DNA from 2 places in the Virgibacillus saliphilus genome. Region 2 is predicted to be linked to the other one. Evidence: riboswitches for the same ligand, from Rfam matches in the RefSeq annotation. Region 2 holds a riboswitch; the other holds the start of a gene.
The links. Region 2 has a riboswitch for lysine ahead of KFZ56_RS13250 (Na+/H+ antiporter NhaC family protein). Riboswitches for the same ligand answer to the same signal wherever they lie in the genome.

Region 1: linked by a shared signal. The riboswitch ahead of KFZ56_RS18010 (amidohydrolase) and the one ahead of KFZ56_RS13250 (Na+/H+ antiporter NhaC family protein) in region 2 are both predicted to bind lysine.

What each region holds. Positions count from the first base shown of each region.
Region 1 is NZ_JAGYHC010000001.1:3,780,440-3,795,821, reverse strand. Features, by position in the region: gene KFZ56_RS18065 (permease prefix domain 1-containing protein) at 1-58, shown strand, start outside; gene KFZ56_RS18060 (TolB family protein) at 61-1,080, shown strand; gene KFZ56_RS18055 (YesK family protein) at 1,096-1,377, shown strand; gene KFZ56_RS18050 (hypothetical protein) at 1,685-2,035, shown strand; gene KFZ56_RS18045 (ring-cleaving dioxygenase) at 2,709-3,692, shown strand; gene KFZ56_RS18040 (alpha/beta hydrolase) at 3,722-4,333, shown strand; gene KFZ56_RS18035 (MFS transporter) at 4,510-5,727, shown strand; gene KFZ56_RS18030 (class I SAM-dependent DNA methyltransferase) at 5,770-6,540, shown strand; gene KFZ56_RS18025 (hypothetical protein) at 6,821-7,003, shown strand; gene KFZ56_RS18020 (N-acetylmuramoyl-L-alanine amidase family protein) at 7,053-8,165, opposite strand; gene KFZ56_RS18015 (alanine/glycine:cation symporter family protein) at 8,490-9,959, opposite strand; gene KFZ56_RS18010 (amidohydrolase) at 10,027-11,616, opposite strand; lysine riboswitch at 11,821-11,992, opposite strand; gene KFZ56_RS18005 (hypothetical protein) at 12,341-12,526, shown strand; gene KFZ56_RS18000 (PepSY domain-containing protein) at 12,626-12,892, opposite strand; gene KFZ56_RS17995 (ABC transporter permease) at 13,055-14,299, opposite strand; gene KFZ56_RS17990 (ABC transporter ATP-binding protein) at 14,292-15,224, opposite strand; gene KFZ56_RS17985 (ATP-binding cassette domain-containing protein) at 15,244-15,382, opposite strand, start outside.
Region 2 is NZ_JAGYHC010000001.1:2,712,766-2,728,147, forward strand. Features, by position in the region: gene KFZ56_RS13165 (TIGR04104 family putative zinc finger protein) at 1-73, opposite strand, end outside; gene KFZ56_RS13170 (S66 peptidase family protein) at 171-1,136, opposite strand; partial or broken gene KFZ56_RS13175 (VOC family protein) at 1,308-1,703, opposite strand; gene KFZ56_RS13180 (TIGR04104 family putative zinc finger protein) at 1,786-2,085, opposite strand; gene KFZ56_RS13185 (hypothetical protein) at 2,762-2,938, opposite strand; gene KFZ56_RS13190 (YuzD family protein) at 3,265-3,594, opposite strand; gene KFZ56_RS13195 (NifU family protein) at 3,746-3,970, shown strand; gene KFZ56_RS13200 (2-hydroxyacid dehydrogenase) at 4,056-5,018, opposite strand; gene KFZ56_RS13205 (YutH/CotS family kinase-like spore coat protein) at 5,043-6,020, opposite strand; gene KFZ56_RS13210 (phosphatidylglycerophosphatase A family protein) at 6,108-6,620, shown strand; gene nucF (5' nucleotidase NucF) at 6,653-7,423, opposite strand; gene KFZ56_RS13220 (DUF86 domain-containing protein) at 7,833-8,273, opposite strand; gene KFZ56_RS13225 (hypothetical protein) at 8,523-9,023, opposite strand; gene KFZ56_RS13230 (hypothetical protein) at 9,326-9,601, shown strand; gene KFZ56_RS13235 (YutD family protein) at 9,630-9,905, opposite strand; gene KFZ56_RS13240 (YhcN/YlaJ family sporulation lipoprotein) at 10,046-10,603, shown strand; gene KFZ56_RS13245 (M23 family metallopeptidase) at 10,653-11,597, shown strand; gene KFZ56_RS13250 (Na+/H+ antiporter NhaC family protein) at 11,691-13,250, opposite strand; lysine riboswitch at 13,391-13,570, opposite strand; gene yunB (sporulation protein YunB) at 13,616-14,392, opposite strand; gene KFZ56_RS13260 (YunC family protein) at 14,495-14,806, opposite strand; gene KFZ56_RS13265 (bifunctional metallophosphatase/5'-nucleotidase) at 14,867-15,382, opposite strand, start outside.

The DNA.
Region 1 (15,382 bases), 1.1 Mb from region 2:
CCTATTAGCTATCGTCCTTTCCTTTGTTTTGATTCGTTTGGTTTCCGGGGGGTATTAAAAATGTCATTAATCATGAAAAATATAAGCTTCATCACCGGAATGATACTGTTATTCCTCATCTTGTGGGGTATGGGTTACTTAGCTGGAGGCCCTACCGGCTATTCTGGATTCGGGGAGCCTACGGATATTTCGCCGAATGATGAAGAAATCGTTTTTACCTATGAACATGAGGGGGAGTCTGCAATTTACACGGCACCTGTTAGCGGTGGAAATGCGGAATTAGTAGTGGAAGCCACCGAAGGAAATACCCTCCTGCATCCAACGTTTTCTCCTGATGGCGAAAAAATTGCCTATGTTGAACAATGGGAAGAAGGTGAAGAGGATGATGCACAGCCGCTTGGAAAGCTTGTACTCATTGATCGCACAAATGGAGAGAAAAAGGAAATGACAGATGAGGAAGGTTTAGTGACCGAGGCTACCTTTTCGCCGGATGGCCAGTCTTTATTTTTCCTTCAAGCTGGTGTGCACACAAATTATTCTCCCATTGCATCCGAGCGTGCTCATGATTTCGATATGTACCGTGTTCATTTAGACACAGAAGAAATTGAACAGATCACGAACAAAGAGGCCTACGATATGTCCGATGTGAACGTTACGCCTAATGGCAAGGCGTTGCTGTATCGCTATTATGATGAAAGCGATCAGTTAGTGTTTCAGTCCTTAGAAGGGGGAAGCGAAACAACTGTTACCCCTATAGGAGATTTCGCTGCCGATCCACCGCTAATTTCTTCACCGGCGTTGTCACCGGACGGGGAATATATTGCTTTCTCTGATGTAGCTAGGACAGATGAAGACGGCACCTTTATTTATGAAGGATTCCGAATGGATGTGGAGACGAAGCAGGCAGCGCAGGTCACGTCATTTGGCGAACATGTAACTAGTCCAGTCTTTTTTCATCATCAGGATAAACTGGTTGTTACGGTGGATAAAGGATTTGCTACATCTGAACCGGATTACAGCTATTGGGTGATTCGTGCAGATGGAACAGCGCGAGAACGTATTGAGATTAATTTTCCCTAAATGGAGGTTTACGGTATGGATAGATTACTTTTGAGTGAATGGCTCCCTATTATTTTAACAGGTGTACTTGTAGCTGTAATAATTGTTACGCTAGCGTTTTCCATCAAAAAAGCGGTATTATATATAATTACGACCATTTTAAGTTTAGTATGTATTTCCCTCATTGTCTTCAGTCTCGTTGGAATAGGAGGCTGGGAAGGAATGGGGCTCGGGTTATTTGCTGTGTCCGCTTTTCTGGGATTAACAGTTGGTGTATTGATTTGCCCGTTTATTAAGAGTAAAAGAGATTTATTTTGATGAAACATATATCATTTCATACGATCTAGTCCTTTTTTATATAGAATAAAAAAAGGACTAGTTAGAGACACTATAAAATGGAAAAAAGCACAATCCTTTCGAAAAACGAGCTTTTACGATAGGCTTAGTGCTGTGATCATATCGAAATGGAATGAGCGAAAGATCCAAATTTCGTACGACCATGTAGCGACGTAACCATGACATGACTGGGAAAGAGCAAAATATCAGTAATAAATGCAATAACCAACAATATGTAAATTAGCTAAAAAATACCATTTAGAAAATCAACCAACCAGGAGTGAATATCATCATGTTAAAACATTTATCAAATGGTTATGTTGCAAAGGAAATGATCAATAGCAGCTTACCAAAAGTGAAAAATGACGAGCAAGCGGCACAGCAATTTAAGAATGGCTTCAATTTATCGCGTAATGCCATGCGGGTTGCAGGCTTTTTTGAATTAATTGGCTCGATATTTTTACTCATGTCCGTCTTTGGAAAAAAGTTTGTACGAATTGGGACCGTTATGATTAATATTATTCTCGGTGTAGCCATATTTAAGCACCTCAAAGCCGGCCACGGGCTAAAAGGGTCAAAAAGTGCACTGAAATTTTTCGGATTAAATACCGTTAATTTCATGGAGACCTTGCGTAAATAGGCAGAGCGATGGGGTATAAAGCAAAAATAAGAACGCTTTAGTAAGATAAAGATAGTACCGATTTATTTCATGTTGGGATTGTGATTGCAAGCATATTTGGCCTATATCAGTTATTTTTCGCATGGATGTATATGTTAAAAGCATGGCGTACGAATGTTGATAAAGGAACCTATTACTTGCATGCTTATTATATAACGTTGAGAAATTTGTTGTTATGATTACATTTGGCTGGTAGTTATTTAGCTACCGCCTTTCATGTTTCTATGTTGATTTATAAACATCGTAAAGAACGGGTGTCTCTTTGGAATAAAAGTAGGCGCCCGCATAATATAAGAAATGAATGGTCTAACTGAGGCATCTTAAGCAATTGGCGCGGTGCTCTGTGACTAATGGTTAGCGTATGGATTTGCCCCTTTAAGAAAAGCAAATAGTAGCCAAGGAAAAAGCTAAAGAACGATAGAGGTAAGGTTTTCTCTACTGTTCTTTGGCTTTTTTCCTTCTTGAATGAATCAAACAAAATAATTGACGTTTCTCCCGTTTTTCTATAAAATTAAACGTAATTAAAGATAATTTAATTCAATGTAAAAAAGAAAACAAGCATTTCAGGAAAATGTGGTTTTTTATAGTGGTTTTCGTTGAATAGATCATAAATAGAAATATGGAGGGTATAACAATGAACGCATTAAAAGGGATGCATCATGTTACAACAATTACGAGCAGCGCAGAGAAGATATATGAATTTTTCACCTATGTATTAGGCATGCGTTTAGTTAAAAAAACAGTGAATCAAGATGATATTCAAACGTATCATTTATTTTTCGCAGATGATAAAGGGAGCGCAGGGACCGATATGACATTCTTTGATTTTCCCGGTATTCCAAAAGGTGTTCACGGGACAAATGAGATTGCAAAAACCTCATTCCGTGTGCCGGATGATGAAGCACTCGATTATTGGGTGAAACGCTTTGACCGTCTGGATGTCAAGCATACGGGGATAAAAGCGCAATTTGGGAAAAAGACACTCTCATTTGTCGATTTTGATGATCAACACTATCAACTGATCTCTGATGAAAATAACAATGGTGTTGCAGCCGGAACACCATGGCAAAAAGGTCCTATTCCACTAGAGTACGCCATTACAGGACTGGGACCAATCTTTGTACGTGTTGATCATTTCGATTACTTTAAGGAAATCATGGAAAAGGTTCTCTTATTTACCGAAATGGATCAAGAAGGTGCTTATCATCTCTTTGAAGTGGGTGAAGGTGGAAACGGGGCACAAGTTATTGTGGAACATAACACCGTACTACCACAGGCGCGCCAAGGGTATGGGACTGTTCACCATTCCGCATTCCGTGTAGAGGATCGGGCTGGACTGGATGACTGGATGAAACGGATGCAATCCTTCCGTCTGCCGAATTCCGGGTATGTGGAACGCTATTACTTTGGCTCCTTGTATACGAAAGTTTCGCCACAAATACTGTTTGAAATTGCGACAGATGGCCCCGGATTTATGGGTGATGAACCCTATGAAACGCTGGGAGAAAAATTGGCGCTACCTCCATTTTTGGAACCCAAACGAGAGCAGATTGAAAATGCCGTTCGTTCTATTGATACAGTAAGAAGTACCAAAGTATTTGAAAAGGAACAGGAGTAAGGTCTTGATCAATGGAAAGGGAGGAATAAATCATGAAGCACATCTTTCAAAAGGGGAATAACCCATCCAAACCGACATTGCTACTACTGCACGGAACTGGAGGCACGGAGCATGACCTTCTGTCTCTTGCAGATAAGATCGATCCGGATGCAAATATACTAAGCGTGAGAGGGAATGTAACGGAAAATGGAATGCCACGTTTTTTTAGAAGGTTAGCAGAAGGTGTATTTGATGAGGAAGATTTGATTTCCCGCACCAAAGAATTGAATACGTTTCTAGATGAAGCAGCCAAAAAGTATGAATTCAACCGTAATCATATACTGGCCATCGGGTATTCAAATGGGGCAAATATTGCAGCAAGCTTACTGTTTCACTATAATAATGCTCTAAAAGGGGCAATCCTCCACCATCCAATGGTTCCAAGAAAAGGAATGCAGTTACCGGATTTAGCAGGGAAAAATGTATTTATAGCGGCCGGCACCAATGATCCGATCTGTTCACCACAAGAATCCGAAGAATTGAAATCATTGCTGGAAGGCGCAAACGCCAATGTCAAACTTCATTGGGAAAGCAGCGGACATCAATTAACCATGAAAGAAGTAAAAGCAGCAAGAGAATGGTATGAAAAGAAGGAAGTATAGGGACGAGGGGACAGGTTCATTGTCCCCTCGTTTTGCCGATGCTGGGACAATGAACCTGTCCCTGTGTCCCAAATAATTCTGCAATTTGAAAGGAATTCACTGCTTCTGCATCGAATAAGTATATTAATGAATATAATAAACATCGGTAACCATAGGGAGAAAGGAAATGCAACTACATGAAGAGTCAATTAGCTCATTGGAAGGAGCCTATTTTTCTATTAACTTCTGTCGGGATTGCAAGTATAGGTGACTTTATCTATTTGGTTGCCATTAATATTTTGGTGTTTCAGATGACTGGCTCTGCAGCGGCGGTGGCTGGTTTGTGGATTATCGGGCCTATCGTCAATATCCTGACGAAGTTTTGGACGGGGAGCTTCATCGATTATCGAAGCAAACGAAAAATTATGATCCTTACTTATCTAGCAAGAGCATTTTTCATATTTTTCATTCCTTTTGTCCCTAACATTGTATTTGTTTACTTGATTTTGATTTTCTTGAGTATCGCTAAGGCGTTCTTTACACCTTCATCCACGACATACATCACACAGTTAATTCCAAGACATATGCGAAAACGCTATAATTCCATGCAGTCCTTCACAACATCCGGCGCTTTTATCATTGGCCCGGCTATTGGTGGAACGCTTATACTGATAAGTTCTGTGAAGCCAACGCTTTTGATGAATGCTTCCCTGTTTGTGCTTGCAGCTTGTTTGCTGTATGTATTGCCGGAAAAAGACAGCTATGATAAAAATGCGATTCCAAAATTATCGTTTGTCCAGATAGTGACGGATGTTAAGGTTGTTCTATCTTTTGTAAATAAGCATACGTATGTTGTGCTTCTCTATTTAGCGTTTTTGGCTACGACCATTTTCACCTTTGCGATGGATGCCCAGGAGGTCGTTTTCGCTCAGCAGGTGGTTGGTTTGACTGAGGTGGATTATAGTATGCTAGTCAGCATAACAGGGATTGGTTCCATTGCGGGCGCGCTTATAATCTCGGTGTTTTCACAGAAATTTTCACTGCGTTATCTGATTGCCCTTGGAATTCTAATGCAAGCTACCGGCTATATTTTATATGCCTTTTCATGGTCGTTTCTATCCATTGCATTTGGGTTTACGATTCTAGGTTTCTTTAATGTCTTTCTAAATGCAGGCATCATGACCTTTTACCAAAATAGTGTCCCTACAGCGTTAATGGGAAGAGTGACAAGTATATTCCAATTGCTGCAAAGCCTTTTTCAAATCATATTTGTCTTAGGTGTTGGTGTGATCTCGGATATCATACCATTGCGGATTACAATTATAGCTTTGGCATTTGGGATGTTGATAGTCGGTGGTTTGATGGTTGTTTTGCTATTTTTGCCTGAGAAGAAACTGTATTTTCAGGAAACATAAAAGGGACAATGAACCTGTCCCCGTGTCCCGGGAGGAGATAAAATGATGGAACACAATAATCTGGAGGAATTTCGTAATGGTGAACTGTATGATGCAACAAATGCGTTGAAGGATGTGGAAGCTGAATTTTTTAGTGACCTTGCTTTCCAATATGGAGGGCCTATACTCGATGTTGCCTGTGGGACAGGTAGGCTGACTATTCCGCTGGCAGAACAGGGCTATGATATTACGGGTGTTGATATCACACCTGAAATGCTTAAAACAGCAAAGAAAAAAAGTGAACGTCTCGGCCTACGAATCAACTGGATTGAAGCTGATGTTAAGCAACTTAAGTTAGAACGTAAGTATCAAATCATTTTCACGACTGGGAATGCCTTTCAAGGTTTTACAACGCGCGAATCACAAGAAGGATTATTACAATTTGTACACAATCATCTAGATTCAGATGGTGTTTTTGCCTTTGAGACTAGAAATCCTGTGCTCTCCCGACTATTAAATAACCAAAATATTGAAGAGCAACGAGAAAATAAGGTTAATGAAGGTGGAAAACGTATCACCCATACTTGGAAGCACCATTATGATTCCATCAAACAACTTGAACATTATAAGCAAACATATCAAATTTGGGCAAACGAACACGAGGTAGAGGAAACCATACACACTCGAATTGCCATCCGATATGTATTCCCACAAGAGCTTGAAATGTTGCTGTATTATAACGGATTTGTATTGGATAATGTTTATGGAAATTTTGACAGAAGCCCGCTTCAAGCTGAAAGTCCGCTGATGGTGTGTATTTGTCGGAAGCGTTAACGAAATGGCTTTTAAATAGTCCTTTTTCGAGCATTAAGAACTTGAATTCAACCATAAAAATAGGCCTTGTCAGTACAGTAAAGAAATACTGATTATATTTTTGTGTGAGATCACCGGGTGAATACGGAAAGTAATGAACAGTATTGTCCCTTAATCTTTTTTCAGGTAGAATTATTCTCGAAAGGTAAGATGAAGAATCAGGGAAACGTTTCACTCCATGATCCAATAATTTATCGAATCTGAGCGGGTACAACAAATAAGTCTTGAAGGAGGTAGCACCATGAACACCAAAGAAGAAGTGATTAAATTGATTAAAGAGCTACCGGATAATGTGACAATGGAAGAAATAATGCATGAATTATATGTTCGAATTAATATGGAAAAAGGTGTGCAGGACCTAAGCGAAGGAAAAATAGAAGCTCATAAAACGCCGAAGATGAGATCCGGAAAGTGGTTGCATTAAAAAGGGAATCTGCCCTCAGCATTGGGAGGGTAGATTCCCTTTTTTTTAATCATTCACCAAAATAGTTCTTTAATCCATTCTCAATAGCCTGAGCCACATTGTTTTGATAATCAGCTGTTTGTACCGTTGCAAGGTCGCTTTGATTTGTAAGAAATCCTAACTCTGTCACAACGGATGGAGCATTATTATTACGTAACACACTATAATTGGCCTGCATAGCTCCCCTACCTTGCAAATTAACGGTAGAAGCCAGGGAAGCCTGAATTTCCTCTGCAAAGTGACGATCTGCTCCATTGGAATGGAAATAAGTAGTTACTCCATTTACCGATTGAATCGGGAAAGAATCATAATGTAAACTAATGAATGCATCTGCTTGCGATTCGTTGCTGATCTGGGCTCGTTTTTCAAGGGGAATGAAATTATCATCCGTTCTTGTCATCGTTACATTTGCACCAGCATCAGCCAATTGCGCCTCGACTGTTTCGGCTGTGGACATGGCTAAGTCTTTTTCATATATATTATTAAGCCCGATTGTTCCTGGATCTTTTCCTCCGTGACCTGGATCAAGGACGATCGTATAGCCTTCCAGCGATCCGGAAGACTTCTCAGCTGATTCATGATTCGCTGGCACCGCAGCCTCACTCTCATTAGAGGAAGTTGCAGCATCCGTTAACCATGCAGCAATCCATCCTGTAGCCCCATTGGCTAAAGATACTTTATGCCAATCTCCAGCTGTTTCTATGGTGTTGTATGTATCTCCGGATGATGCTGAGGCGATAACGGAATGGTTCGTACCCGGCCCTGAACGAACTTGAACATTATTTGCAATGACTGTAATTGTGTCGGCTGTATTTTCTGAAGCTGACGTCTCGCTTTCTACGGAACTGTTAGCCGGAATTAAATGGTGTTTAGCGACCCATGCCTCATTACCACCATAATAGGTTTGCACCCAACCATATCGCTCTTGAAAAGCAACAATGGTGTCCCCTTTAGTTAAGACATCAACGATTTCTGCCCCATCTGCGGGTGCACTTCGAACATTGAGCACCGTAGTACTTACCTCATACGTATCTCCGCTTTCTGCTTGACTTGTTGTTGGGAGAAATAGATATAAAAATAGCAAAAAAGCCATCCCAACTGTAAAATAACGAATTAATCTCATATAAACCTCCTTTTTGTGATGAAGCATAAAATCTATTAAATTATATGCTATAATTTAATTATAACCTTAACAAGTAATAAGTAAACCACATTTTTCCAAAATAATCCAGATATACTAGAAGAGATAGGTAGAATAGTACTTTCTGAGGACTAGTAGCAGAGATGTTCGTGGAGGATGTCGAATGAAGGAAGGCTTAGCGTAATAGAACGACGAATAAACAAACTCGAATATGGTATGGAGCACTCTAAAAGCTGTACCAACCAACTGTACCAACGTAAAAGGCAGCAGCCCAGCTTCATTCGCCAGGCCTTCATTCTCTATCACTCACATCCATTTCTTTTTTGCTTCTTGCTTTTCCTTATCCTCATAAAATAATACAAAGTCAGGATCCACTTGCCCAACTCCGAGATATCTTGCTTTATAATCGTTAAGAAGCTCAAAGAATTTTTTGCTTAGAATTAAGATCACGACGACGTTGATGAATGTTGGTATTGCAGAAGTAATATCCGCAAAATACCAGACGGTTTGGCCCGGGATTCCGAAGCTGGCAGCATAGACGACCATTAGCATTCCCGGTATGGGATAAAACCATTTGAAAAAGGCGAGTAGTCCATTTTTTAATTTATGTTCTCTATTTTTAAGTAAATGCCGAAGTAGGATTTCATAATAGAGAAACCAGCCGCTCAGGGTGGTTAACCCAAATAAGAAAATGGATAGGGTGATAATGATTCGCCCTGCCTCACCTATCCCAATTTCAAACGCAGACAGCGTCAAATCCGCTCCTGACAAACCAGAAGCCCATGCACCGGTAATGATGATTGTAAACGACGTAATGGTACACACAATAATCGTGTCTACAAATACCTCAAAGGCTCCCCATATTCCTTGTTTTACAGGATGGTTGACTTTAGCAGTAGAATGGACCATTGCAGAAGTCCCCCATCCTGCCTCATTACTATATACCGACCTGGCTACTCCCATTTGAATCACTTGCGCAACTGCGGCTCCTGTAAAACCACCAACAGCGGCGGTACCTCCAAATGCACTCGTGAATATGAGGGAAAAAACGTCACCGATCTCTCCAACGTTACTGATAATGATGTAGATGCCACAAAGAATGTAAAACATAACCATAAAAGGCACTAATTTAGATGCTACCTTTCCAATATGCTTGATGCCACCGTAAATAATGAAATAAAGAAAGATAATAAATAGAATCGAAGCAGGGATCATGCCGATATCAAAGGTTGAACTGATTGCCTCGGATATCGTATAGTTTTGCATCGTAATAAAGAAAGTGGAAAAGATACCCATACCGAAAATAAATGCAGGGATCATCCAGTATTTAAAATTCCGCTCCTCACCAAGCCCTTTTTCCATATAATACGTCGGTCCACCATATGGATCGCCGTTTTCGTCTGTATTTCGGTAGTAAACAGATAATGTTACCTCGGCTGTTTTGATAATCATTCCGACCAACGCACATAGCCACATCCAGAATACAGCGCCAGGACCGCCAACTGCAATTGCGGTGGCGACACCACCAATGTTTGCCACACCAACGGATCCGCCAATTGCAGTACTTACTGCTTCAAAAGAGGACAAGATCCCTTTCCCTGCACCTGCTTCCTTTTTGTTAAAGAGATTTCCAAATGTTTCCTTTAAAATATGCGGCAAGTAGAGGAATTGAAAAAATTTACTTCGAAAGGTAAAAAATATTCCAACAAAAACAATGGTAAGGATTAGCGGCAATCCCCATAAAAAGGCGGATACATTTTCCAATAGAGCTTCCATCGACCGTACTCCTTTCTAGTCGTCGAATTTTTCTGAGCCGTAAGAAAGGATATATCCTTTCTTACGGCTATTTAATTTCTCCACTGATAATGGTCATTTCAATGGTTGTATGTAATAAATTATCCGCATCTTCCAATTGGAATGGATCCATGGAATAAACGGTCATATCTGCTAACTTTCCTCTAGAAATTGTTCCTTTTTTCGTTTCTTCATTGGTCGGATAGGCACCCATTTCCGTGAACAGGCGAAATGCTTCATGCATGGTTAATTTTTCTTTCGGATTCCAACCGGCATGGTTTTCTCCAGGTGCTTTCCTTGTTACAGCGGCATGAATGCCGAGCAATGGATCAACAGGCTCTACAGGCGAATCCGAGCCTCCTGCGCATTGGACGCCCGCAGATATTAGTGTTTTCCATGCATAAGCAAGCTCGATTCGCCTTTTGCCAAGTCGATCCTCAACCCACGGAAAGTCGGAGGCCAAAAATCGTGGCTGGATATCTGCGATTCGACTAGGTTGGGCCAGCCGCTTTATCAGATCTTGTCTCAATACCTGTGTATGAATCAGTCTGTCACGGTAGGAAGCAGAAGGAAACTGATCCAAAATATTCAATACGTTTTCCAAAGCCTGATCACCGATCGTATGCACAGCAACCGGCATGGACAAATCCCGAGCTCGTTTGACAATATTAAACATTGCTTCCTGATCATACATGGCTTCCCCATTGTTTCCCGGGTCATCTTCATAGCTTTTCGATAAAAGAGCAGTTCTTCTTCCGAATGCACCGTCAGCAAATAATTTTACAGCACCGATTTGCAATGTATCATTTCCGTATCCTGCGTACATACCCATATCTCTTAACTCATCCAGAAAATCATGGTTGATTAATAGATTTGCGCGTAAGCCGAGTTCTTCTTGATTCAATAATTCATCATAAATTTGATATGTTTGCGCTAGTCCCCCTAAATAAAGCGGGTCGTTCGAATGCACACTCGTCAATCCCTTTTTCAGCGCGAATTGGATCGCCTGCCTCATCGCACCCTTTAGCGCCTCGTAGGATTTTTCGGGAATTTGTTGATTAAATAGCTCAGAAGCCGATTCAAGCACGAGCCCGGTCGGTTCTTTCGTATGTCCATTTAAAACAATCTCACCGCCTACAGGGAGGCTCATATTTGGATGATAGTTAATCATCTCTAACGCCTTTGTGTTAACTATCGAGGCATGCATGCAAATCCTGGATAAATATACTGGATTATGTGGAGCGACATGGTTCAGTTCGCAAATGGTGGGTATGGCGGGTCCATCGGTAAAAAGATTTTCATCCCAGCCACCTCCTACAAGCCATTCTCCGGGTTGTAGTTTGGTTGCTCTTAACTGAATTTGCTTTAACATTTCCTGTTTAGAAGTGACGCCTGTCAAATCTAAATGTAAAAAAGTATGCGCAATCTGGGAAAGATGGAGATGACTGTCGACCAAACCAGGGGTAACGGTTTTGCCCTCCAAATTGATTACTTTGCTATCTGGTCCATTCCAATGAAGCAGCATGTCCCCTGTTGTTCCCATATCGATAAATCGGCCATGATCAACCACGACAGATTGAACAGTTGGTTTTGTTTGGTCAAATGTATAAATATTTCCATTGGTGTAGATTTTTTTCATGATGGCTCTCTCCTTCGTTATTGCCTGGATCGATCATTTGTAGAAATGGCTGAAGCGATGCTGAGAAGGGACTGATGTGATCCTGTTTTATTTCGTATATAGCTAGAGCCTGAGCTGAGGGGATTGTTATGATAGTTGTTTAAAATAAAAAACAACGATAGAAAATAAGCTATCCTTGTTTTACAAAAGATGTTATCCTCCATCTCGATCAGCAGTTCTCCATGCACGTCACATGACAGTATGCCCTTTATTGAAAGACATCCCAGCAATAATAAGATTGACTCTTATTATGCTTCGGCGAATAATCCTTTCATCAATCTTCATCGATGTCATACTCCAATTGATTACTTTTATCATCCGCGCCTCTACCTCACCGATCTGATAAGGTATAGTATGAAATTATGTAATATACTATCAGATTATTGTGTCTGGTTCAAGGGATTTTTTTGAATGATGAAAAAAGCTGTCCACCAAAGGGCGGCTTTTCTTCCATGAATGATGAAAATAATTCTTCTATCCTCCTGTAAGCCAGAGCTACATGGTTGACCAATTTACATGAAAAAAATCATGGCGCGTTTCGCATTGGTTTATCAGTGAAGCAGATTGGTGAAGAACGAGCATAAAAATGAGTTGGATAATATGCGTTTCGTTTGACGAATACATAATCATATATTTCGTTATTGAATATTTTAAATAAGAAGGAATAAAATTTGGAGGTGTTAGCATGTCGACTATGCCAAGAACGGGAGCAAACAATCCTAAAAATACAACAGTAGGATCATCCTTATCCTTGGAAGAACTGGATTTTATCGGCTCCATCTTATTTTTCATCGGTTCGAGCATTTCTGTTTATATAGCTTATAAAAGTCTTACCGATTCAACTTCCACAGAAATAGAACCATTGGAATAAGGTGTTTTTAACAGGGGATTTTCCCCATGAAAATAAAAACCGTATGGAATCAAATGAAAAAACCGCTATAGACTTACAGCGGTTTTTTCATATTGGGTGCTAGTCAAGATCGATACTGAGAATATTACCTGTACTTCGATCTACATCTACTTCATACTTCGCTCCTTGTTGAGTTACAATTTCCACTTCATAGATTTGTGTATTGTTCTTTGTATCCAATTCAGCACTAACCACTTCCCCAGGAACCTGCTGCAGGGCTATATTTATTCCCTCTATCATGTTTATTTGGCGATTCCAATTTTCTCTATATCCATATCCTTGATGTTGCCAGTTGGGATATCCAGTTGGTCCCCAATAATGATACATAACAAAAACTCCTCCTCTGTGTTAATGATGACTCTTTAGTATGTTATGCATTTACCCAGATTCGGTGTTATCCGCCACATGGGATATGTATAAATAATTTCCGCGTTCTATTTCATCAAAAAAGCGAAGTACCCCACAAGGCACTCCGCCAATACCTAACGCTTAAGCCCGAATCCACTTCCAAATCTCACCCGGTGTCGCGTTTTTCCCGTACATCAGAATTCCAGTTTTAAATATTTTCCCCGCCAGTTTCATAAAGAACCAGACACTTACAACTAGAATAGCTACAGCAATAAGGATCTCCATCCATGGCCATTCCTCCATTAGTGAGAGGCGGAGGAGTAACACGCCCGGGGAAGTGAAGGGAATATAGGTGCCGAGTTGTGCTACAAAGCCGCTCGGATCATTGAATACTGGTCCGATAAAGATAAACGGCAAGAATGGCAGCATCATAACCATCCCCTGGAAGTTTCCTGCTGTTGACATATCGGCCATGGTTGCACCGACACCAACGAAAATAGATGCGAACAACAGATAGCCTAAAATAGCGATAGCCATTAACAAGAGCAGTTCCGGAACAAATAAATACTCTAGAATCGGGATATCTAATCGCCATACGAGAACCGGTAGGACAAATACAAGCAATACGGCCACCTGAATAAGTCCCAGCACAAAGTAGCCGAAAATTTTTCCTTGCATTAATTCTCCAGGTGTCAATGATGATAGAATGATTTCAGCAATTTTGTCTTTCTTTTCTTGGGAAGCACTTTGGAATATCGCCATACCTGTGAAAACAATCGAAAGCATGATAGCCAAGGCAAAAGCGCCAGGAACCATTCGCTCCATCGGATTATCTCCTATGCCATCGGACTTTGCGCTTCCTTCGGTTTCATTAGCCTCCATGTCTCCTGCAGTTGTCTCATCAAATTCAACACCACTGGAGACGACCGCCATTTCTTCATCGCTTAATCCTAACTGTTCCAGCTTTATTGCCTGAATGGGTGCTTCTAAAACCTGTACTTGATTGGTAAAAAATTGATCCATTTCCTCGCTTGTATAGACCGGTACCACGCCATCTTCCAAGGCATGCTCATCTACAAATACGTAAGCCGTGTTTTCCTCGTCTTCCAGCGCTTCCCTTATGTTCGCCTCTTCCACATCGGTTTGCTCAAGCTCCCAATCGAAACCGGATTGTTCGACGGTTTGTTCCATTTGCTCATACACACCGAGTTGATCATTTACTAAAACAGTTGTTGAGGTTGCATCATCATCTGATCCACCGAAAATTGAGGGCATCATAAAGAAAAACAGGAAAATGGCAGGTGTTAAAAATAACCCGATAAGATAGGATTTGCTCTTCATATTGCGTTTAATTTCCCATTTAGCGACCTTCATGGTGTTACGCATATGCTTCACCAGCTTCCTCTACAAAATTTCCGTCTGTGGCGATATCGATAAATATTTCATGAAGCGAAATACGATCGATCGTTAATTCCTGGATGGCGATGTGATCCGGCAAATGCTTCAGCCAAATAGATGGTTGCACATCGCTTTCCAAATAAAGAATCGATGTTTCTTCCTGTTGGTCCACCCGCTGTACTTGCGGTATGCGTTCAAGTTCAACGGGCTTATTTTCCCCGCGGATGGTACATTTGAAATTCGCATATTGTGTCTTCACGTTATCCATGGTCCCATAGATCACCTTTTGTCCTTGATGCATCATAAATAATCTATCAGCCATTTCTTCAACAAGGTTCATTTGATGGGAGGACAGAAGAATTGCTGTACCTTTATTTGCAAGGCTCTGAATCTCTGTCTTGAACAATTCCTGACTGACCGGGTCAAGTCCGGAAAAGGGTTCATCCAAAATCAACAGTTCCGGCTCATGAATAACCGATGCAATAAATTGAATTTTTTGCCCCATTCCTTTGGACAGTTCCTCCACGGAAACTTTCTCTTTTCCTTCCAAATCAAATTTTTTCAAATAAGCTAGTGCACGCTCTTTCGCCTTATCAAGCGGATAGTCTTTGAGTTCCGCTAAATAGAGTAGGATATCCATGACTTTTACATTCTTGTACAGCCCGCGTTCCTCCGGTAAATAGCCGATTTTATGACGCGGAATTTCCTGTGCTGCATTATTTTGAAAGCTGATCGTTCCCCCGTCCGGGTACATGATCCCCATGATGCTTCGAATGGTCGTTGATTTTCCTGCACCATTGGGGCCTAAGATTGCCATAATTTCCCCCTTTCGTACATCAAAGGAGATGTTTGAGATAACCTGTTTGCCTTTAAAGGACTTTCCTAACTTTTCTACGGATAGCATTGTTTCCACACGTTTTTCCCCTTTCTTCCTATTTTCGTTCCAGCAGGAGCGTAATAATTTCCTCCAAATCCAGCGCTGTACGGTTCGTCCATTCCAAATTATTTTCCAGGAAATAATGCTCCGTTGCCGCAGGCTGATTCGAAATGATTTGCTGATTCTCCCGGGAA
Region 2 (15,382 bases):
GATCCAGCGTGAAAGACGTTTTCAACATTTGCTTCCAGGTCCGAATATGGCCACAGTTTTCACAAGTTGGCATCTTTTAATCTCCCTTGTTTTCTATGCTATCAGATTGACCCGCTCTTTTTAAGAACAAAATGCTAGTTCTCTTTTTAGACCCTATTTTAAAAACGAATCTACAACACACTGGGTTCCATAAGCATTATTCGCTTTTCCTCACAATTTACTTCAACTGGAACCCCTAATGGAAGAATTGACATTGGATCTGTATGTCCGAAATCAAAATTACTAATTATAGGTAGATCATATTGATTAAATTCCTGTTGAATAACACTTGTTATTACATTATCTAATTGATCCCTTTCTTGAGGTGAGTAATCTCTAGCCCTGCCGAAAATAAGTCCTCGTATACGTTCAAAAATTCTTTGAACACCATAATTTCTTAGCATCCGTTTTATTTGATTAACTGTAGTTGTTCCTTCGCCATTCTCTAAAAAAAGAACCTTATCATCAAAGAATTCATCTTCAGGAAAATATGTTGTACCTTTCATCATTTCAAAAACTTCAATATTACCTCCGAACAATCTTCCGCTTTTTATACCGTCACCTTGTAACCATTTCCATCCCTCGGTATTTTGGTTTTTTTCATTGATTTTTCCTATATTATCTGTATTAGACCAGTCCGGGTAACCTTGCGACCAATAATCGAAAGGAGAGTATTCATACTTATGATGTGGCTGAAACAACAAATCTACAACGTGTCTTTTATAAAGAGGATCCAAGTTTCTAATTTGAGAAATTCCTGCCATAACAGTAGGTCCATAAAAGGTAACTAATCCTAATTGATTTAAATATGCTAGAAATGTTGTATTATCCGATGAACCAATAACAACTTTGGGATTTCTAAGTATAAGTTCCTTGTCTAAATAAGGAAGTATTCTTATGGCATCATCCCCACCGATTGAACAAAAGATACCTTTGATGTTTGGATCTGCAAAAGCTTGATTGAGATCTTCTGCCCTTTGTTTTGGATTATTATAAAGCCGTTCCGGAGCCGCGCGTACAGTACTCATTTCTTTAACGTTCAAATTAAATTCTTCCTGCAAAACACTTATTCCATAATTGAAAATATGTGGAAACAAATTAGGTAAACCTGTTTAGGGAGATATTACTGCAACTGTATCTCCTGGAATTAAACGTTGTGGAGTGGTAAACTTCATTTTTAATCATCCTTTTATCAATAATTAATATTCGGTGTGACCGGTTCAAGAACGGAATAATTCACACACCAAAATTGCCCCTCCGTTAAATTGTTAAGGTGCTACAAGTTCCACCTTTATCCTATCAGGGTCTTCAAAGTAAACTGCGTAATGGTCATCTCCCCCAGCGAATGGGTGATCATTTGTATAAAGGATCGTAATTCCTTTATCTACCAATTTCTTTGTTATATTATCGACGTGTTGCCGTGAGTCTGCGAAAAATGCTAGGTGATTAAGACCGACTCGACGTCTATGATATGAAACATCCAAAAACTTTTCCTCCGTTTGTACAAAGACGATATAGGTATCTCCTAACTTCCAGCTTTGCCCACCATCCCATTTCTAAAATGTGTTATATCCAAGTTCTTCGAGGAACCATCCCCACAATTCAGTTGACTTTTTTAGATCTGAAACGTATATTTCAATGTGATGCAGTAATCCTTTAGGCAAGAATCAACCTCCTTATTACGTTTCAAAGTAATCTCCCAAAAGAAGCGCATTTATTCCATCCATTGCGCATGATTAGAAACAATCACCAAAGCGGTTCTTCTTTATTAGATAGTTCAATAAAAAAAGGATACGTCACGAGAAAAAGTGGTAATACACTTATTATAACAAAGAAAAAAATGTATGAAGGTCCAAAGAAAAGATTACTAAGCATGAATAATGCGATTATGATAAAAGTAATTATTGTACTTCTTGTTCTTGTACGCGGAGTAATATATTGTTTTTCCTCACAATAGGGACACGTCATCCCACCACCTAGTGTAAAAGATTTCTTAAAGGTTTGTTTCCAACTCCATTTATGATGACAATTCTGACAGGTTGGCATGTTAATACCCCTTTCCTTAAAAGGTTAATATGAAGTATATAACTCATCTTTTCTCCAGACTTTTAATAAGTCGTATAAGCCAATATAATACGATCCAAGGTAGAATAAATTTTGTCGCCCTTCTATCAAACTTGGAACTACAGTTGATGTGTTTACTCCGATAAATTCCAGAACAAACCAAAGTACCAATATAAGTGCTATATCAATGATTATATTTATAATTGACCTCTTATCAATTTATTTAGAATGTTTAGTCATAACGCGAAAAACCGACACAATTAATACAATGGTTAAAATTAGAACCGCAAAATAACAAGTTGGAGTATCATATCGCCCCAAATGATTTCATTCATATATAACAACCCCCTCGTCTGTCATGTTCACTTAACATCTCAATTTCTCGAATAATTTTCTCCGGCATAGACATGTCATTCACCTCCATTAAGATATAATCTCATAATATCTTATAATTGCGTCAACATAAATTGTTCAATAGCTCTGATAACCGAGGGTCTGATAGCGCAACTTTCATATCAAATGATTTTTCGTAGCTGAGTCATCAAAAGCACAAGTCACACTTGCTGATATCGACAACCATGTGAATATTGTTTGGGTGTTAATAAAGTTTCACAGCTTACCCATTAGGATGAATGTAGCTGCTAAACTAAAATGCATCTTAATTTGCCTGTCCAAATGCTTTTGTTTTAATATTTTTCTTATCAAGAAAATCTACTATTTTTGCCTGTCCCTTTCCATTCTCCACATCAGCTTGATCCATTGTGGATGTAATGTTTATTTCAGGAAATTCACCTTTACTTGCATCTTTCATAAAATCATTAAACATCTCGTCCATTTCATAAAGCATCTCATTTAAAGTGGTAATGTACTAGCTAATTCTTTCAGATTCTACTCGAAACTCTTCAGGCAACGTATTATTTGAGATATAGTCAGAAAAATTTTTCTCGTCATTTTCTTTAGTAAGTTCGGTGATTTTAACCTTTCTAATTCATTCTCATTTAATTCTTTCTCTTCATACATAGCAACTTGAAATAAATAATTTACTCAACTGGCGGACTTTTTCACCGGATTTCTGAATATCCAAAAATTGTAAGGAACTGTTTCAATCCCTTACATCATAAACCTTATAACTTCTAAATTTGTTCATTCCATGCATCCCTATTAATCCTGCAACCCAACACCATGTTTATCTAGCTCTTTGTAGATCGTTTTCAATCGTGGTATTCCCTCTGCAACCATTTCTTCATTCACAAATACGATTGGATAAAATAAGTCTTCTTCCACAATCCGTGCCACAAATTGTTGATGTTTCTCTTCGTTTGGAGGATGATCAATATCAACATATTCATATTCGATTACATCGTCATCATACTTTCGTCCAATGGCAGCTTGAAGCCATTCATAGGTATCTTTTGAACCTGGCGCACCGACACAGCTCGCGCAGATTTGCTCTGCACCATATATGGTAATCACAACTTTCGTCTTTCCCATTTTGAACTCCCCCTTTTTAGTTACTTTTATTTTACATAATCTTTATAAAGAGGTAAAATATAATTAACTGGAGTATATGTTATTTAAGTATTAGATAGATTTTTCTACAAATATCCTTTATAATTAGTATCTGGAAGGGAGAAGATGAATAATGGAAGAACAAGTACAAGAGGTAATCACCAAGCTTCGTCCATTCTTACTGCGTGATGGTGGGGATGTAGAATTAGTTGATGTTGATGATGATGGCATTGTTCTTATTCGTCTCATGGGTGCCTGTGGTAATTGCCCAAGTTCTACAATTACGTTAAAAGCTGGAATTGAGCGTGCACTAATGTCTGAAGTACCTGGCGTTAAGGAAATCGAACAAGTATTTTAATAGTAGAAAACCTAGTTTATCAACAAAGCATAACACATATAAATAAAGCAGACAGTTTTTAGAAAAACTGTCTGCTTTTTGTTTTTTACACAGGCGTCTTCGGAGCATTTCCAGAAAAAACTGCTGCAATATTATCCAGGCACAGATTTAGCATCGCTGATCGGGTTTCTCCTGTAGATGAACCGATATGTGGTAGACATACAGTATTATCCAATTGAACGAGGGAATGATTTGCTTGGATCGGTTCTTCTGTATAGACATCAAGCCCAGCTGCTTGTATCTGATTTGTCTGTAATGCCTCAAATAACGCGTCTTCATCAACCGTAGCACCACGTGATGCATTAATGAAAATAGCGGATGATTTCATTTGCTCAAATGCGTAGCGGTCAAATATTTGTTCTGTTTCCTTCGTCAATGGCACGAGGGAAAGAACAAAATCAGATACCGTCAACAGTTCGTTGAAATCAGCATAGGTTGCCTGCAGCTCTTTTTCCGTTTCATAATGCCGTGAACGATTATGATATAATATCGACATGCCAAAACCCTTCGCACGTCTGGCAACTGCTTCACCAATTCTTCCCATCCCGACGATTCCGATTGTTTTATGATGAATATCAGATCCTGCAAGTAAATAAGGTGCCCAATTTTTCCATAAATCTTTTTTAATATAGCTGTCTGCCTCCACGATACGTCTTGCAGTCGCCATCAATAAAGCAAATGTTAAGTCGGCAGTTGTTTCCGTTAACACATCCGGTGTATTCGTCACAGTGATACCGCGGTCTTTGGCTGCTGCCACATCAATATTGTCGTAACCAACTGCCAAGTTTGCAACAACTTTCATTTGGTTTGCAACATTCAAAAGCGCTTCATCAATGTTATCGCTTAACATGCACAACAAACCATCTGCACGTTCGACTTCTTTTAGCAAAATATCCCTTGGTACTGGTTCATCTGCTTTTTCCCACATTTTAAAATCAAATTGGTCTGCATATGGATGGATGATTGCATCTGGGATTTTTCTCGTAATATAAATGTATGGCTTCGTCATTTTTGAACACCCCTCAAACGTTTGTTACAGCCAGTGTAACACAGGAATATGTAGTGAATCTGTTTCAATGTTCGCCATCTGAAAGAAATGGCTTAATCTTTCCTCATAAATTGCTTGCTTGTCGAGAAGCGCTGTCATCTCTTCATGGAGTTGTTCTGCGGGGATCTGCTGGAGGAATCCTTTGCTGATCGGATCAAATAAATGGATGGGGAAAATCAACCTTGCATACAAGAGACGCCAACTAAAAACCGATAGTGGCCGAATGGATTGATAGTCATTTAGAAATGTAACAATATCTTGTTCATCCTTACTTTCAAGCATTAACTGACGAATATATTCAGCCAAATCTCTTGTTGGATGATCATATACCAAATCATTCATCCATAACACCGGATTCACTAAATTACCTGTATATCTCCGAAAAGCAATCGTACCTTGATCAGCATCATGGAATCGATAGTCCTTCTCACTCTCACCTATATATTGAATCGCATTCTCGCTGATCCCTATAATGTATGGCAACACATCCATCAGCAAGCGCGAATAATTTGATGAATGTTCCATGGCGTCTTGCTCAATTTTCGTTTCAAATACGGTTAATTTATCAATCCACAATTGCTTCCATCCGCCATAGCTGGAAATAGCCTGTGGTTCATAGCTATATGCAGCACCTATATGATGAAAATTGGCCAGAACCTCCCCATTTGGTAAATCATTTTCCTGCTGAGTATACTGAACCTGTAAAACGATATACTTCTTTTCTTGGTATGGGCTAAACCATTCACCATGAACGTTGGGAACTGGAATAGCAAGATGGTGATATCCATTTTCCACCAAGTAATAGGCAAGTGCCGCCTGCTCCATATAGATAATTTCCTTATTATCGGCAGAAATGGTAAAATAAACATATTCGCCCTGTCTATAGCCTTCCTTACCATCCAGCATCAATTTCTCTTCTGTTTGGATAGCGTAATGTGTAGTAAGTAATTCTCTCAAAGGCAACATTATCTCCCCCCATTGCTTTTATCATTAGTGTATGAGCAAATCAGGCGATTCTTAACTTAAATTCGAAAAGAAAAGGTGATTATAGTGGAGAAAAATACAAATAAAAGTGAATTAGAATTAAAAGCAAGACAATGGTTAACTGAGCGCGGCGTTCAAATAGAGGATATTGCGGAGCTTGTCTATTACTTGCAATCCAACTATCATGACAATTTAAGTATGGATGAATGCAGATACAATGTTGATCGTGTATTAACAAAAAGAGAAGTTCAAAATGCTATTTTAACAGGTATACAATTGGATGAATTAGCCGAGAAGAACATGCTGGAGCAACCACTACAGAAAACAATTGATACAGATGAGGGGTTATATGGCATTGATGAAGTAATTGCCTTGTCCATTGTGAATGTGTATGGATCCATTGGTTTTACGAATTATGGTTATATTGACAAACAAAAACCAGGAATATTAAAAAAGCTAAATGATAAATCGACAGGTGAGGTTCATACGTTTCTGGATGATATTGTAGGAGCTATAGCAGCATCAGCTTCAAGCAGACTCGCTCATAGTAATGTCGATGATGAGGATATCGATGATTAGAAACAAGTAGGAAGAGCTTCCCCGAGCTCTTCCTATATATTTTCAGTCCATTCCATTAGACGCTGCACATGATAGGTCGGCTTTTTTTCCAAATGAGGAAGTTCTTCATAGGGCGTTACCCCGGTAAAAACCATTAGTGTATCAATACCTGCATGAATCCCGGCAAGAATATCCGTATGATAATTATCCCCAACCATTAAGGTATCTCGCCTTGGGAGGTTTAATATCTGCAATGCCTGTTCCATGATGACTGCTTCCGGCTTTCCGATAAAAATCGGCGTCCTTCCTGTACTCACCGTAATCACAGAGGTCAGTGCACCATTTCCCGGCAAAAGCCCACGCTCTGTCGGAATAGAAACATCGCTGTTTGTAGAAATAAATGTAGCGCCATTTCGAATAGCTAAGCAGGCCTTTGCAAATTTTTCATAAGTGACATGTCGATCAATGCCAACGACAACAAAATCACAATCCTCCTCCGTAATGGTAAGACCTTGTTCCTGCAACGCTTGATGAATACCCTCTTCCCCAATGACATATACCCGTGCATTCGCTTTTTTCTGTTTAATATACGTGGCTGTTGCCAAACTTGTCGTAACCACATTGTCAGGGGTCGACCTAATGCCCATCGCATTTAGCTTATCCGAAACATCTTCTTGCGTTTTCGACGAATTATTAGTTAAAAATAAATAGGGAATACCATCATCATGCAAAGCATCGACAAAATCAGCAGCTCCTTCAATAGGATCAGTCCCTTGATACATTGTTCCATCCAAATCAATCAAATAACCTTTATATCGTTTCACCTTATACCCTCATTTCACTGCGACTTTAGAAAACTAGGCTTAAAGGGATTCTTATGAAAGCGTTCTGTGCAGTTTTAGAAACCCTTATGCTTTGGAATGCATGCTCCTTACGCAAAAGCCTTAGTTGCACTTATACAATGAGGCTGGGACAAAAGTATTTTTAACAAATAAAATCCGAACATACATCGCTTCGGAAATATACTTCGCGCACCTTAGGGCGGCTGGTGAGCCCCTTGTGCTCGTCGTGTTGCAAGCGACTTCGAGGAGCAGCACTCCTCGCAAAAAAGATTGCTATCGCACTTCGGTGTCTCACCTATGCCTTTTCTCCCGCTGGAGTCTCCGCATATTTCCTACGCTAAGCTTGATAATGTTCGTCTTTTTAATGAAACACGTTTGTTTTGTCCCAACCTCAACTGCCATTTGTAAATGCGTTCGCAACTCCTAGTTCATTATCTACATATGTTCTTATATGGGTGCTATACATTTCAAAAATAGTTTGATTTCCAATCATCGTTTCTTTTAATTTGTTATGATCGATGCTCATGTAGTCATGTACAATCATTTTGCGCAGTCGAATCATCGCCTTGTAGGCCTCCTCCTCATCCTTCGGTAGCACCTTCTCATCGATTAAAATAGTAATGATATCTTCATATCCACCCGGATCACGCATAATAAATCCATCAATCATCATATTCCCTACATCAAGTGTAGATTCAATGAAAACATGAACCATTCTTTCCAAACTTAATTTTTCCAGGAAAGAATCATAGGTATGCTTGTTTATTTCCTGTATTATTTCATCCATATATACAAGCTTTTGCTCCATTTTACTTCGATCAACAAAATACATTGGTAAACCTCCGATCATTATTACTACCTCTTTAGCATACCATATTATGAATAGATAATAGAAGAAACCTGATATGGTTAGTGAAATAAAAACGAAGCAATACATTATATGATTTATAAAACGGTCGTCATGAATGCTTCTTGACGACCGTTTCTCCGCTCATTACCTGTTTACTATGGTACTATCGTTTTGGTGTAGCACGACACGCTTACTTGTCGACTGCCCTCATTCGAATTTGATCCAGTTTCACTACTCCTCCTCAAATTCCAAGTTATATTCTTCTACCAGTTCTCCCAGTTTCTGTTCTACTTCCATTCCTATTTCATCGGACTCATCAAGTTTCTCGTCTGATTGTGCAATAAGTTCATCTACCTCTTGGTCACTCTCATTATTTGCCATTTTTTCTAATGCTTCGAATCTCAAATCAAAAGCCTCTTCCCATATACTCATTTCTTCTGCCCTCATATCATGATATTCCTTCACATCATCTGTTTCCGGTTCCTGATCGTCTATGTATTCTCCTATTTCACTAACCATTGGCATAACTTCATTTTCTTGCATCTCTATCATTTCTTCCATAGTTTGAGCTTCTAATGATTCCTGAAACTTTTGATCAACCTCTTCAGTCTTGTTCACCACGTTTTCAACATAACCATTTTGGTAATCGACCAGTTCGTCTCCTTCTGCAGAGCTACATGCTGTAAAAAGACCTATCAATACGAATCCTATAGGTAAAAGCAATTTCTTCATTTTCTAATATCCCCTTTTCAGTTTTCTTAATTAATTCCAATGTATGGGTCTTGTTTCTACATCAAACTTCTATTCATTTCAAACTTACACTCCCTTCTTCTTGTACGGTAATGATTTATATGAATATTCATGCATTGGCTGAACTATTCCTTTACCAAGCTTGACTACATCTATCCATTTCACAATGCACAAATATGATTATATGAATTACATCATGTCAATAAACATGGAATGAACGAGTAAAAAAACAAAACATATATTTATCTCTTTTGGTGAAAAATAAGCATAGAAAGGATGATCCCATGAAAAAAAAGCCCAAAAAAGATTACTCTGATTTTTCCAATGTAGACAGTATGAGAAACGTGTTAATACCGGAAGAATATCCGGAAGGTGCATTTGGATCAGCTGTTAATAAAGATGAACAAGTCGAAAGTAAATCAACTCCATGGAAAGAAGGGCAAAAGCGCGATAGTGCCTTTGTCTTTCCTGACAAGAAATTGCATAACGACCTCCCCAGACAAACCCCGGGTGCACATCCTATCCACGATGAGCCGGGCAACCCCAAAGAGAGTGAGTAGTAGTTCCTAATCAGAACTACTGCCCCTTCTATTTATCCACCTTTTTTAAAACAAAATAGGCACAGCCGAAGTTACAGTACTCATACAAATAATCGTCCAGGGCAGCTATTTTCATATCAGCAGGTGCTTTTTTATTGTAATCATCATAAAAGCCCTTAAGCCTCAATTGTTCGTAACCCCAATCACCTACAATATAGTCGTATTTGGACAAGATATCTGAATAACGCTCTTTAAAAGCCTCTTCTTCAAATCCCTTTTTTATGTTCTCCATAATTTCGTAATGATTTCCGTGCAATTCAATCAAAGCTACTCACCTCGTTTAAGCTATCTATAGTTTATCATAATTCACATGCGGGCGACTAGAAATAATTTCATGCATGAATTAGCGTATCTGTACAGACACTATGAAGGAAAATTAACCAATCTACCTGGAGGAGGGACATAATGTATCCGAAACTTTTTATACCAATTGTTCTAATTGCACTTTTTGCATTAACTGGCTGCGGAAGTACCGACAATGCCGGAGATGATCCAAATGATGCTGAACCTTTAAATCCAACTAGAGAACAGCAACAAGCACCTGTAGATGAAGAATTAGACGAAAAGCTGGGCTACGTTCGTTATACGAATGATCAAGTAGATAATGACCAGGAAGGAAACCGTAATATAACCATAGACCGTAACGAAATGGCCAATATGATTACACGTGTTATTTTACGAAACGATGGCTTTGAGGAAGTAGCAACGCTTGTTACAGATGGAGAAGTTCTCATTGCTTATGAAAAAGAGCAAGATATGGATGGTGCTACCGCAGCGGACATTGCGAAGAAAACAGCAATGTCAATCATGCCGAGATTTTTTGAAATATATGTTTCAGAAAACGAAGTATTAATGGAAGATATAGAAAGTCTGTCGAATTCAACCACTGAAAACCGGAATTACGATAACACCATTGATCGCATTATTGAAGAAATGAAAAAATCACCACAAGGAAATGAATAAACCAATAGGCGGACCGAACAGGGGGTGAAATATATTGTTCTACAAACAAATGCTCATCGGTTTAATTCTAATAACGACTATTTTCACGTACGCCGGGACTGTCTATGCGGATGAAGATATTTATGATAAGCGGATGGCACTTTTTAAAAAAACAGAAGCATTAACACAAATTCCATGGTATTACTTGGCAGCCATTGATAATTTTGAACGAAACATCAAGGAAGACCCCGATGATGAACAGGTCATTTCCATAGATATCCCACCAGAAATTTGGTTTGGAATTGGAAATAGTTCGATGATAAAAGATGAACGGATCATTGAATTTTTTAGCGGGAAAGGGAAAGACGGAAATGGCGATGGTAAAGCGGACCCGGAAAACGCGGAAGATGTATTGTACACGATGGCTAATATCCTGCTTGAATACGGACAGGTAGAAGACGATATAAAGATCGCACTGTGGAATTACTACAAACGAGATCTCACCGTACAAACCATTATGAACACTTCCAAAGTATTTAGACAGTTTCAAGAAATCAACTTAACCGACCGAGACTTTCCTGTTTCCACCCAATATAATTACAGCTACAATAGCACATGGGGAGACAAGCGCGGATTTGGCGGTTTACGGATCCATGAAGGAACGGATATATTCGCTGACTACGGAACGCCGGTAAAATCTACAACCTATGGAGTTGTTGAAATGATGGGATGGAATTTATACGGCGGCTGGCGCATCGGCATACGTGATATTTTTAACGTCTACCATTATTACGCGCATATGAGCGGATATAGCGATGACTTAGAAGTAGGCCAAGTCGTACAGCCTGGAGATGAACTAGGAAGCGTTGGTTCTACCGGTTATGGTCCACCCGGAACTTCCGGAAAATTCCCTCCACATCTGCATTATGGGATGTATCAAGATAACGGAGATCGTGAATGGTCATTTGACCCTTATCCTTTCTTGAAGAGATGGGAACGAATGATAAACGAATGAAGAAGCCTCTACCCACACGGTAGAAGCTTTTTTCTTCTCTTGTACGTTAGAAAAGGTTAAGAAGTAACATCAAATTCTAAGGGTAATGCAGTACTACGCCTTCTTCACTTTTGATTTCGTTATAAAACCAACGAATATGCCTACACCAATAATGACAAAGAATGTAACGAGCAGGGCTAATAATATTTGATTAGTGAAACCGATAATCAGATAACCAACACTTGCAGCGACTGCGGCTATAATAGCATATGGTACTTGGGTTACAACATGATCAATATGATTCGCACCTGCTCCGGTTGACGAGAGAATCGTTGTATCAGAAATTGGGGTACAGTGATCACCGAATACAGAGCCAGCCAATACTGCAGCTAATGTGGGAAGAAGCATATGGATATCCGCAATAACCGTTACTTCAGCAGCAATTGGTAACATAATCCCAAATGTTCCCCAAGAGGTCCCTGTAGCAACTGCCATAACCCCCGCAATGATGAAAAACAGGAATGGCAGCATAGACGCACTGATTGAAGCGTCACTAACCAACTGCGCTAAATACTCCCCAGTCTCCAGGGTCCCGATAATAGAACCGATCATCCATGCCAATACTAATATATAAATTGCCGGCAACATTGTTTTTATACCTTCGCTACATATTTTAATTATATGTGCTCTGGGTTTCTGTTGCTGGAAGTGAAATACGAAAGAAGTTAATACGGCTATTAACCCACCGCTGAATAAGGATAGATTCACATCTGTATTAGCAAACATAGTTAGTATTGTAACATCGCCTTCGCTCGCATTTGCTCCTGTTATGAGCATGGACACAACCGTTGCTGCAATAAGCACACCAATAGGTACTAATAAATGGTATACTTTCCCCCCTTTATGCGAGTCTAACGTATTCCCTAAATCACCAGGTACATGATGCTGCTTAGGATCAAGGAGCTCTCCTTTTTCAACAGCTCGCTCCTCATGTGATCGCATTGCTCCGATATCCATTTTAAAATAAGCTACCAAAAAAACAAGGAGAATAGCAGCCAGCGCGTACAAATTTAAGGGAATCATTTGAATAAATGCAGTTATTGGTTGAATATCTGTAACACCATTAACGGCAAATAGACCTCCAAGAATACCAATAATATAAGCACCCCAGCTTGAAATTGGTGAAAGTACAGTTACCGGAGCCGACGTTGAATCAATAAAATACGCAAGTTTCGCCCTAGAAATCTTATGACGATCTGTTAATGGTCTAGCAATTTGACCGACAGCCAGACTGTTAAAATAATCATCTATAAAAATTATCAAACCAAGAATTGGAGTTACAATCTGAGCTCCGGTTCTCGTCTTCACATGCTTGACCATCCATTCACCAAACGCTCTACTTCCCCCCGATGCTTGCAGGAAGGCCGTCATAATACCGAGTAATAACAGGAAACTAATAAGTAAGATATTTCCCGTGTTCCATGCTCCATCCAAGACAAATATTTCATAAAACACCACACCTATTTCTTTTAGGCTGCTTCCGATCGCAAAATGATGAATAAATAATGCGCCAATCAGAATCCCTAGACCTAATGAAATTAATACTTTTCTCGTTAACAAAACAAGAACGAGCATAACAACAGGCGGAATAATTGAATAAATAGTCCCTTCCATTACGCTTACCTCCAATAATTTTTATGATTATGCATGGAGATAAAGTCACGCAGAGCATTGTGCTTCTTAAAAAAAGCCATAAAAAAGACAATGATAGAAAATAACCTACCATTGTCCTGCAATATACGTTATCCTCCATTTCGATCGATAGTTCTCCATGCAGATGATATTCAAACATGACAGTACATCCCTTATTCAAAGATATACCAGCAATAATAAGATTGACGCTTATTATGCTTCGGCAAACAATCCTTTCGTCAACAATCACAGTTGTCATTCTCCTGTTGACTACTTCTATTATTTGCACCTCTACCTCACCGATCTGAGGTTCATTATGAAATTTGTAATTATATTATACTAAACTTTTATTCATCCTGCAATTCATCTTTTGGTACCGCGATCGACGGGCCATCACCATCTCCTCCATAGAATTCCGGAACATCTCCAATAATAGTCCCCGAGTCGATATGAATTCTTGTACTTACCTCTTTCACCTCGGTTATAAAAGGGATAACAATTTGCACGTCTGCTTCGACCATTAAATAAAGATTAACCAACGCACCATTAATACCGAATGGCTCTATTTCATGAATGACATCGGTTCTAACACTTCCCACAAGATCAAGATTAACGGGAACTGTCGGACCTAAATTGGCAAGAATGGTATTACCGGTCGCTTGCCCGATGGGAATATCTACTACAGTTGGATCCAGTTCAACATAGGTAGATTCTTCATCTTCATCAAGTGGTTCTTCCAGTGGATTGTCAAACGTAAGTGGCTCTCCTCTATTCATCCTGTAAAAAAATTCTTCCACACGATCCGTTGATACCCGGTTTATTTCATTTATAACGTTGGAGTTCCAGCCATATATTGTTACGTTTCCTTCATTATCCGTGTTAATTTCGGCAACTTCCTCAAAATCATAATCCTCCGAAAATCGAACAGCAGAATTGATAGCACGTGTTGCAAATTCTTCTGTTTTTGTATCTGCTATTTCCATTAATGCTGGTGTAATTCCCCTATTAATAAACCATATGCTCAAGCTTACAACGAAAACGAAGACAATCATTGTAATAACAAGTAAATTTTTACCTGGAGGTGGTGTTCTATTTTTACGAAATCCCATCCGATGCCTCAACATAAAAACCCCCTTAAAACAAACTTATGCTTGTTTTTAAAGGGTTAGAATTTAAAATATTTTTTAAGCAAAAATGCCTCCCACAACCAGAGAGGCACCATCTATCTATGATATTTTAACCAAAGCATCCTTCCCCGTCATGCCTTCTTCCCATCCATATATCTCTTTTGAAGCATCTGTAATTTTTGCCAGTGGAGCATTTAGTAATTCGTCAATGGTACGTACACCTTCCGCTCGACCAGCGATCACCTCACGCTTTCTCAATTTTTCATTTTCATTAAAGAAATCCACATCCAAGGCCGCACACATAATATACCCTACATCATTCGAAATCATTAATAAATTTGTCTTCGGCAGTTCTACCCGGACAGCTGTAAAAATAATCCCCTCTACTTCTAACGGATTTACTGTAATCATTTAAATGAGATGCCTCCTTCGTGATAACACTATAAGTGTATGCACAGGTAACCCAAAGTGTCACGATTCATCTCCAAACTTATCTCGCAACGTATCAGCCAATAAATCACGCAAAAATTCAGGTAAAAAATAGCGCTTTGTTTCCGATTTAGCTATCTCAGGCAGCAAACGCCCAAAGGTGAATGTATCTGCGGTTGCAACCGAGTAGATATGGTCGGATTCCAACGGATAACCTTGAAACGTCACGTCTCGAACATACTCTTCCCCAGTCTCACGCATATCCGTTTCCACCTGTAACCCGGCGAATAACATTCGTCCAAGAACTTCGCCGCGGAAGCCAAACCCTTTTAACTTCAATTCCATGAAATCCTTTGTGAAGGCCGCGCGAATCACCTCCAGTAATTCATCTCCTGTAAGCTCAACGACCACTGGATTGATGGGATGTGGACAAATACGATGAATATCCTTGTACGTAACATCACCTGCAGGAAGTTGATCCAATAGCAATCCTGAATTTAACATAGCACAATCCGCTTTCGTCCAGTCTTTCACCGTATTTGTGAGTTCCTGCATAAT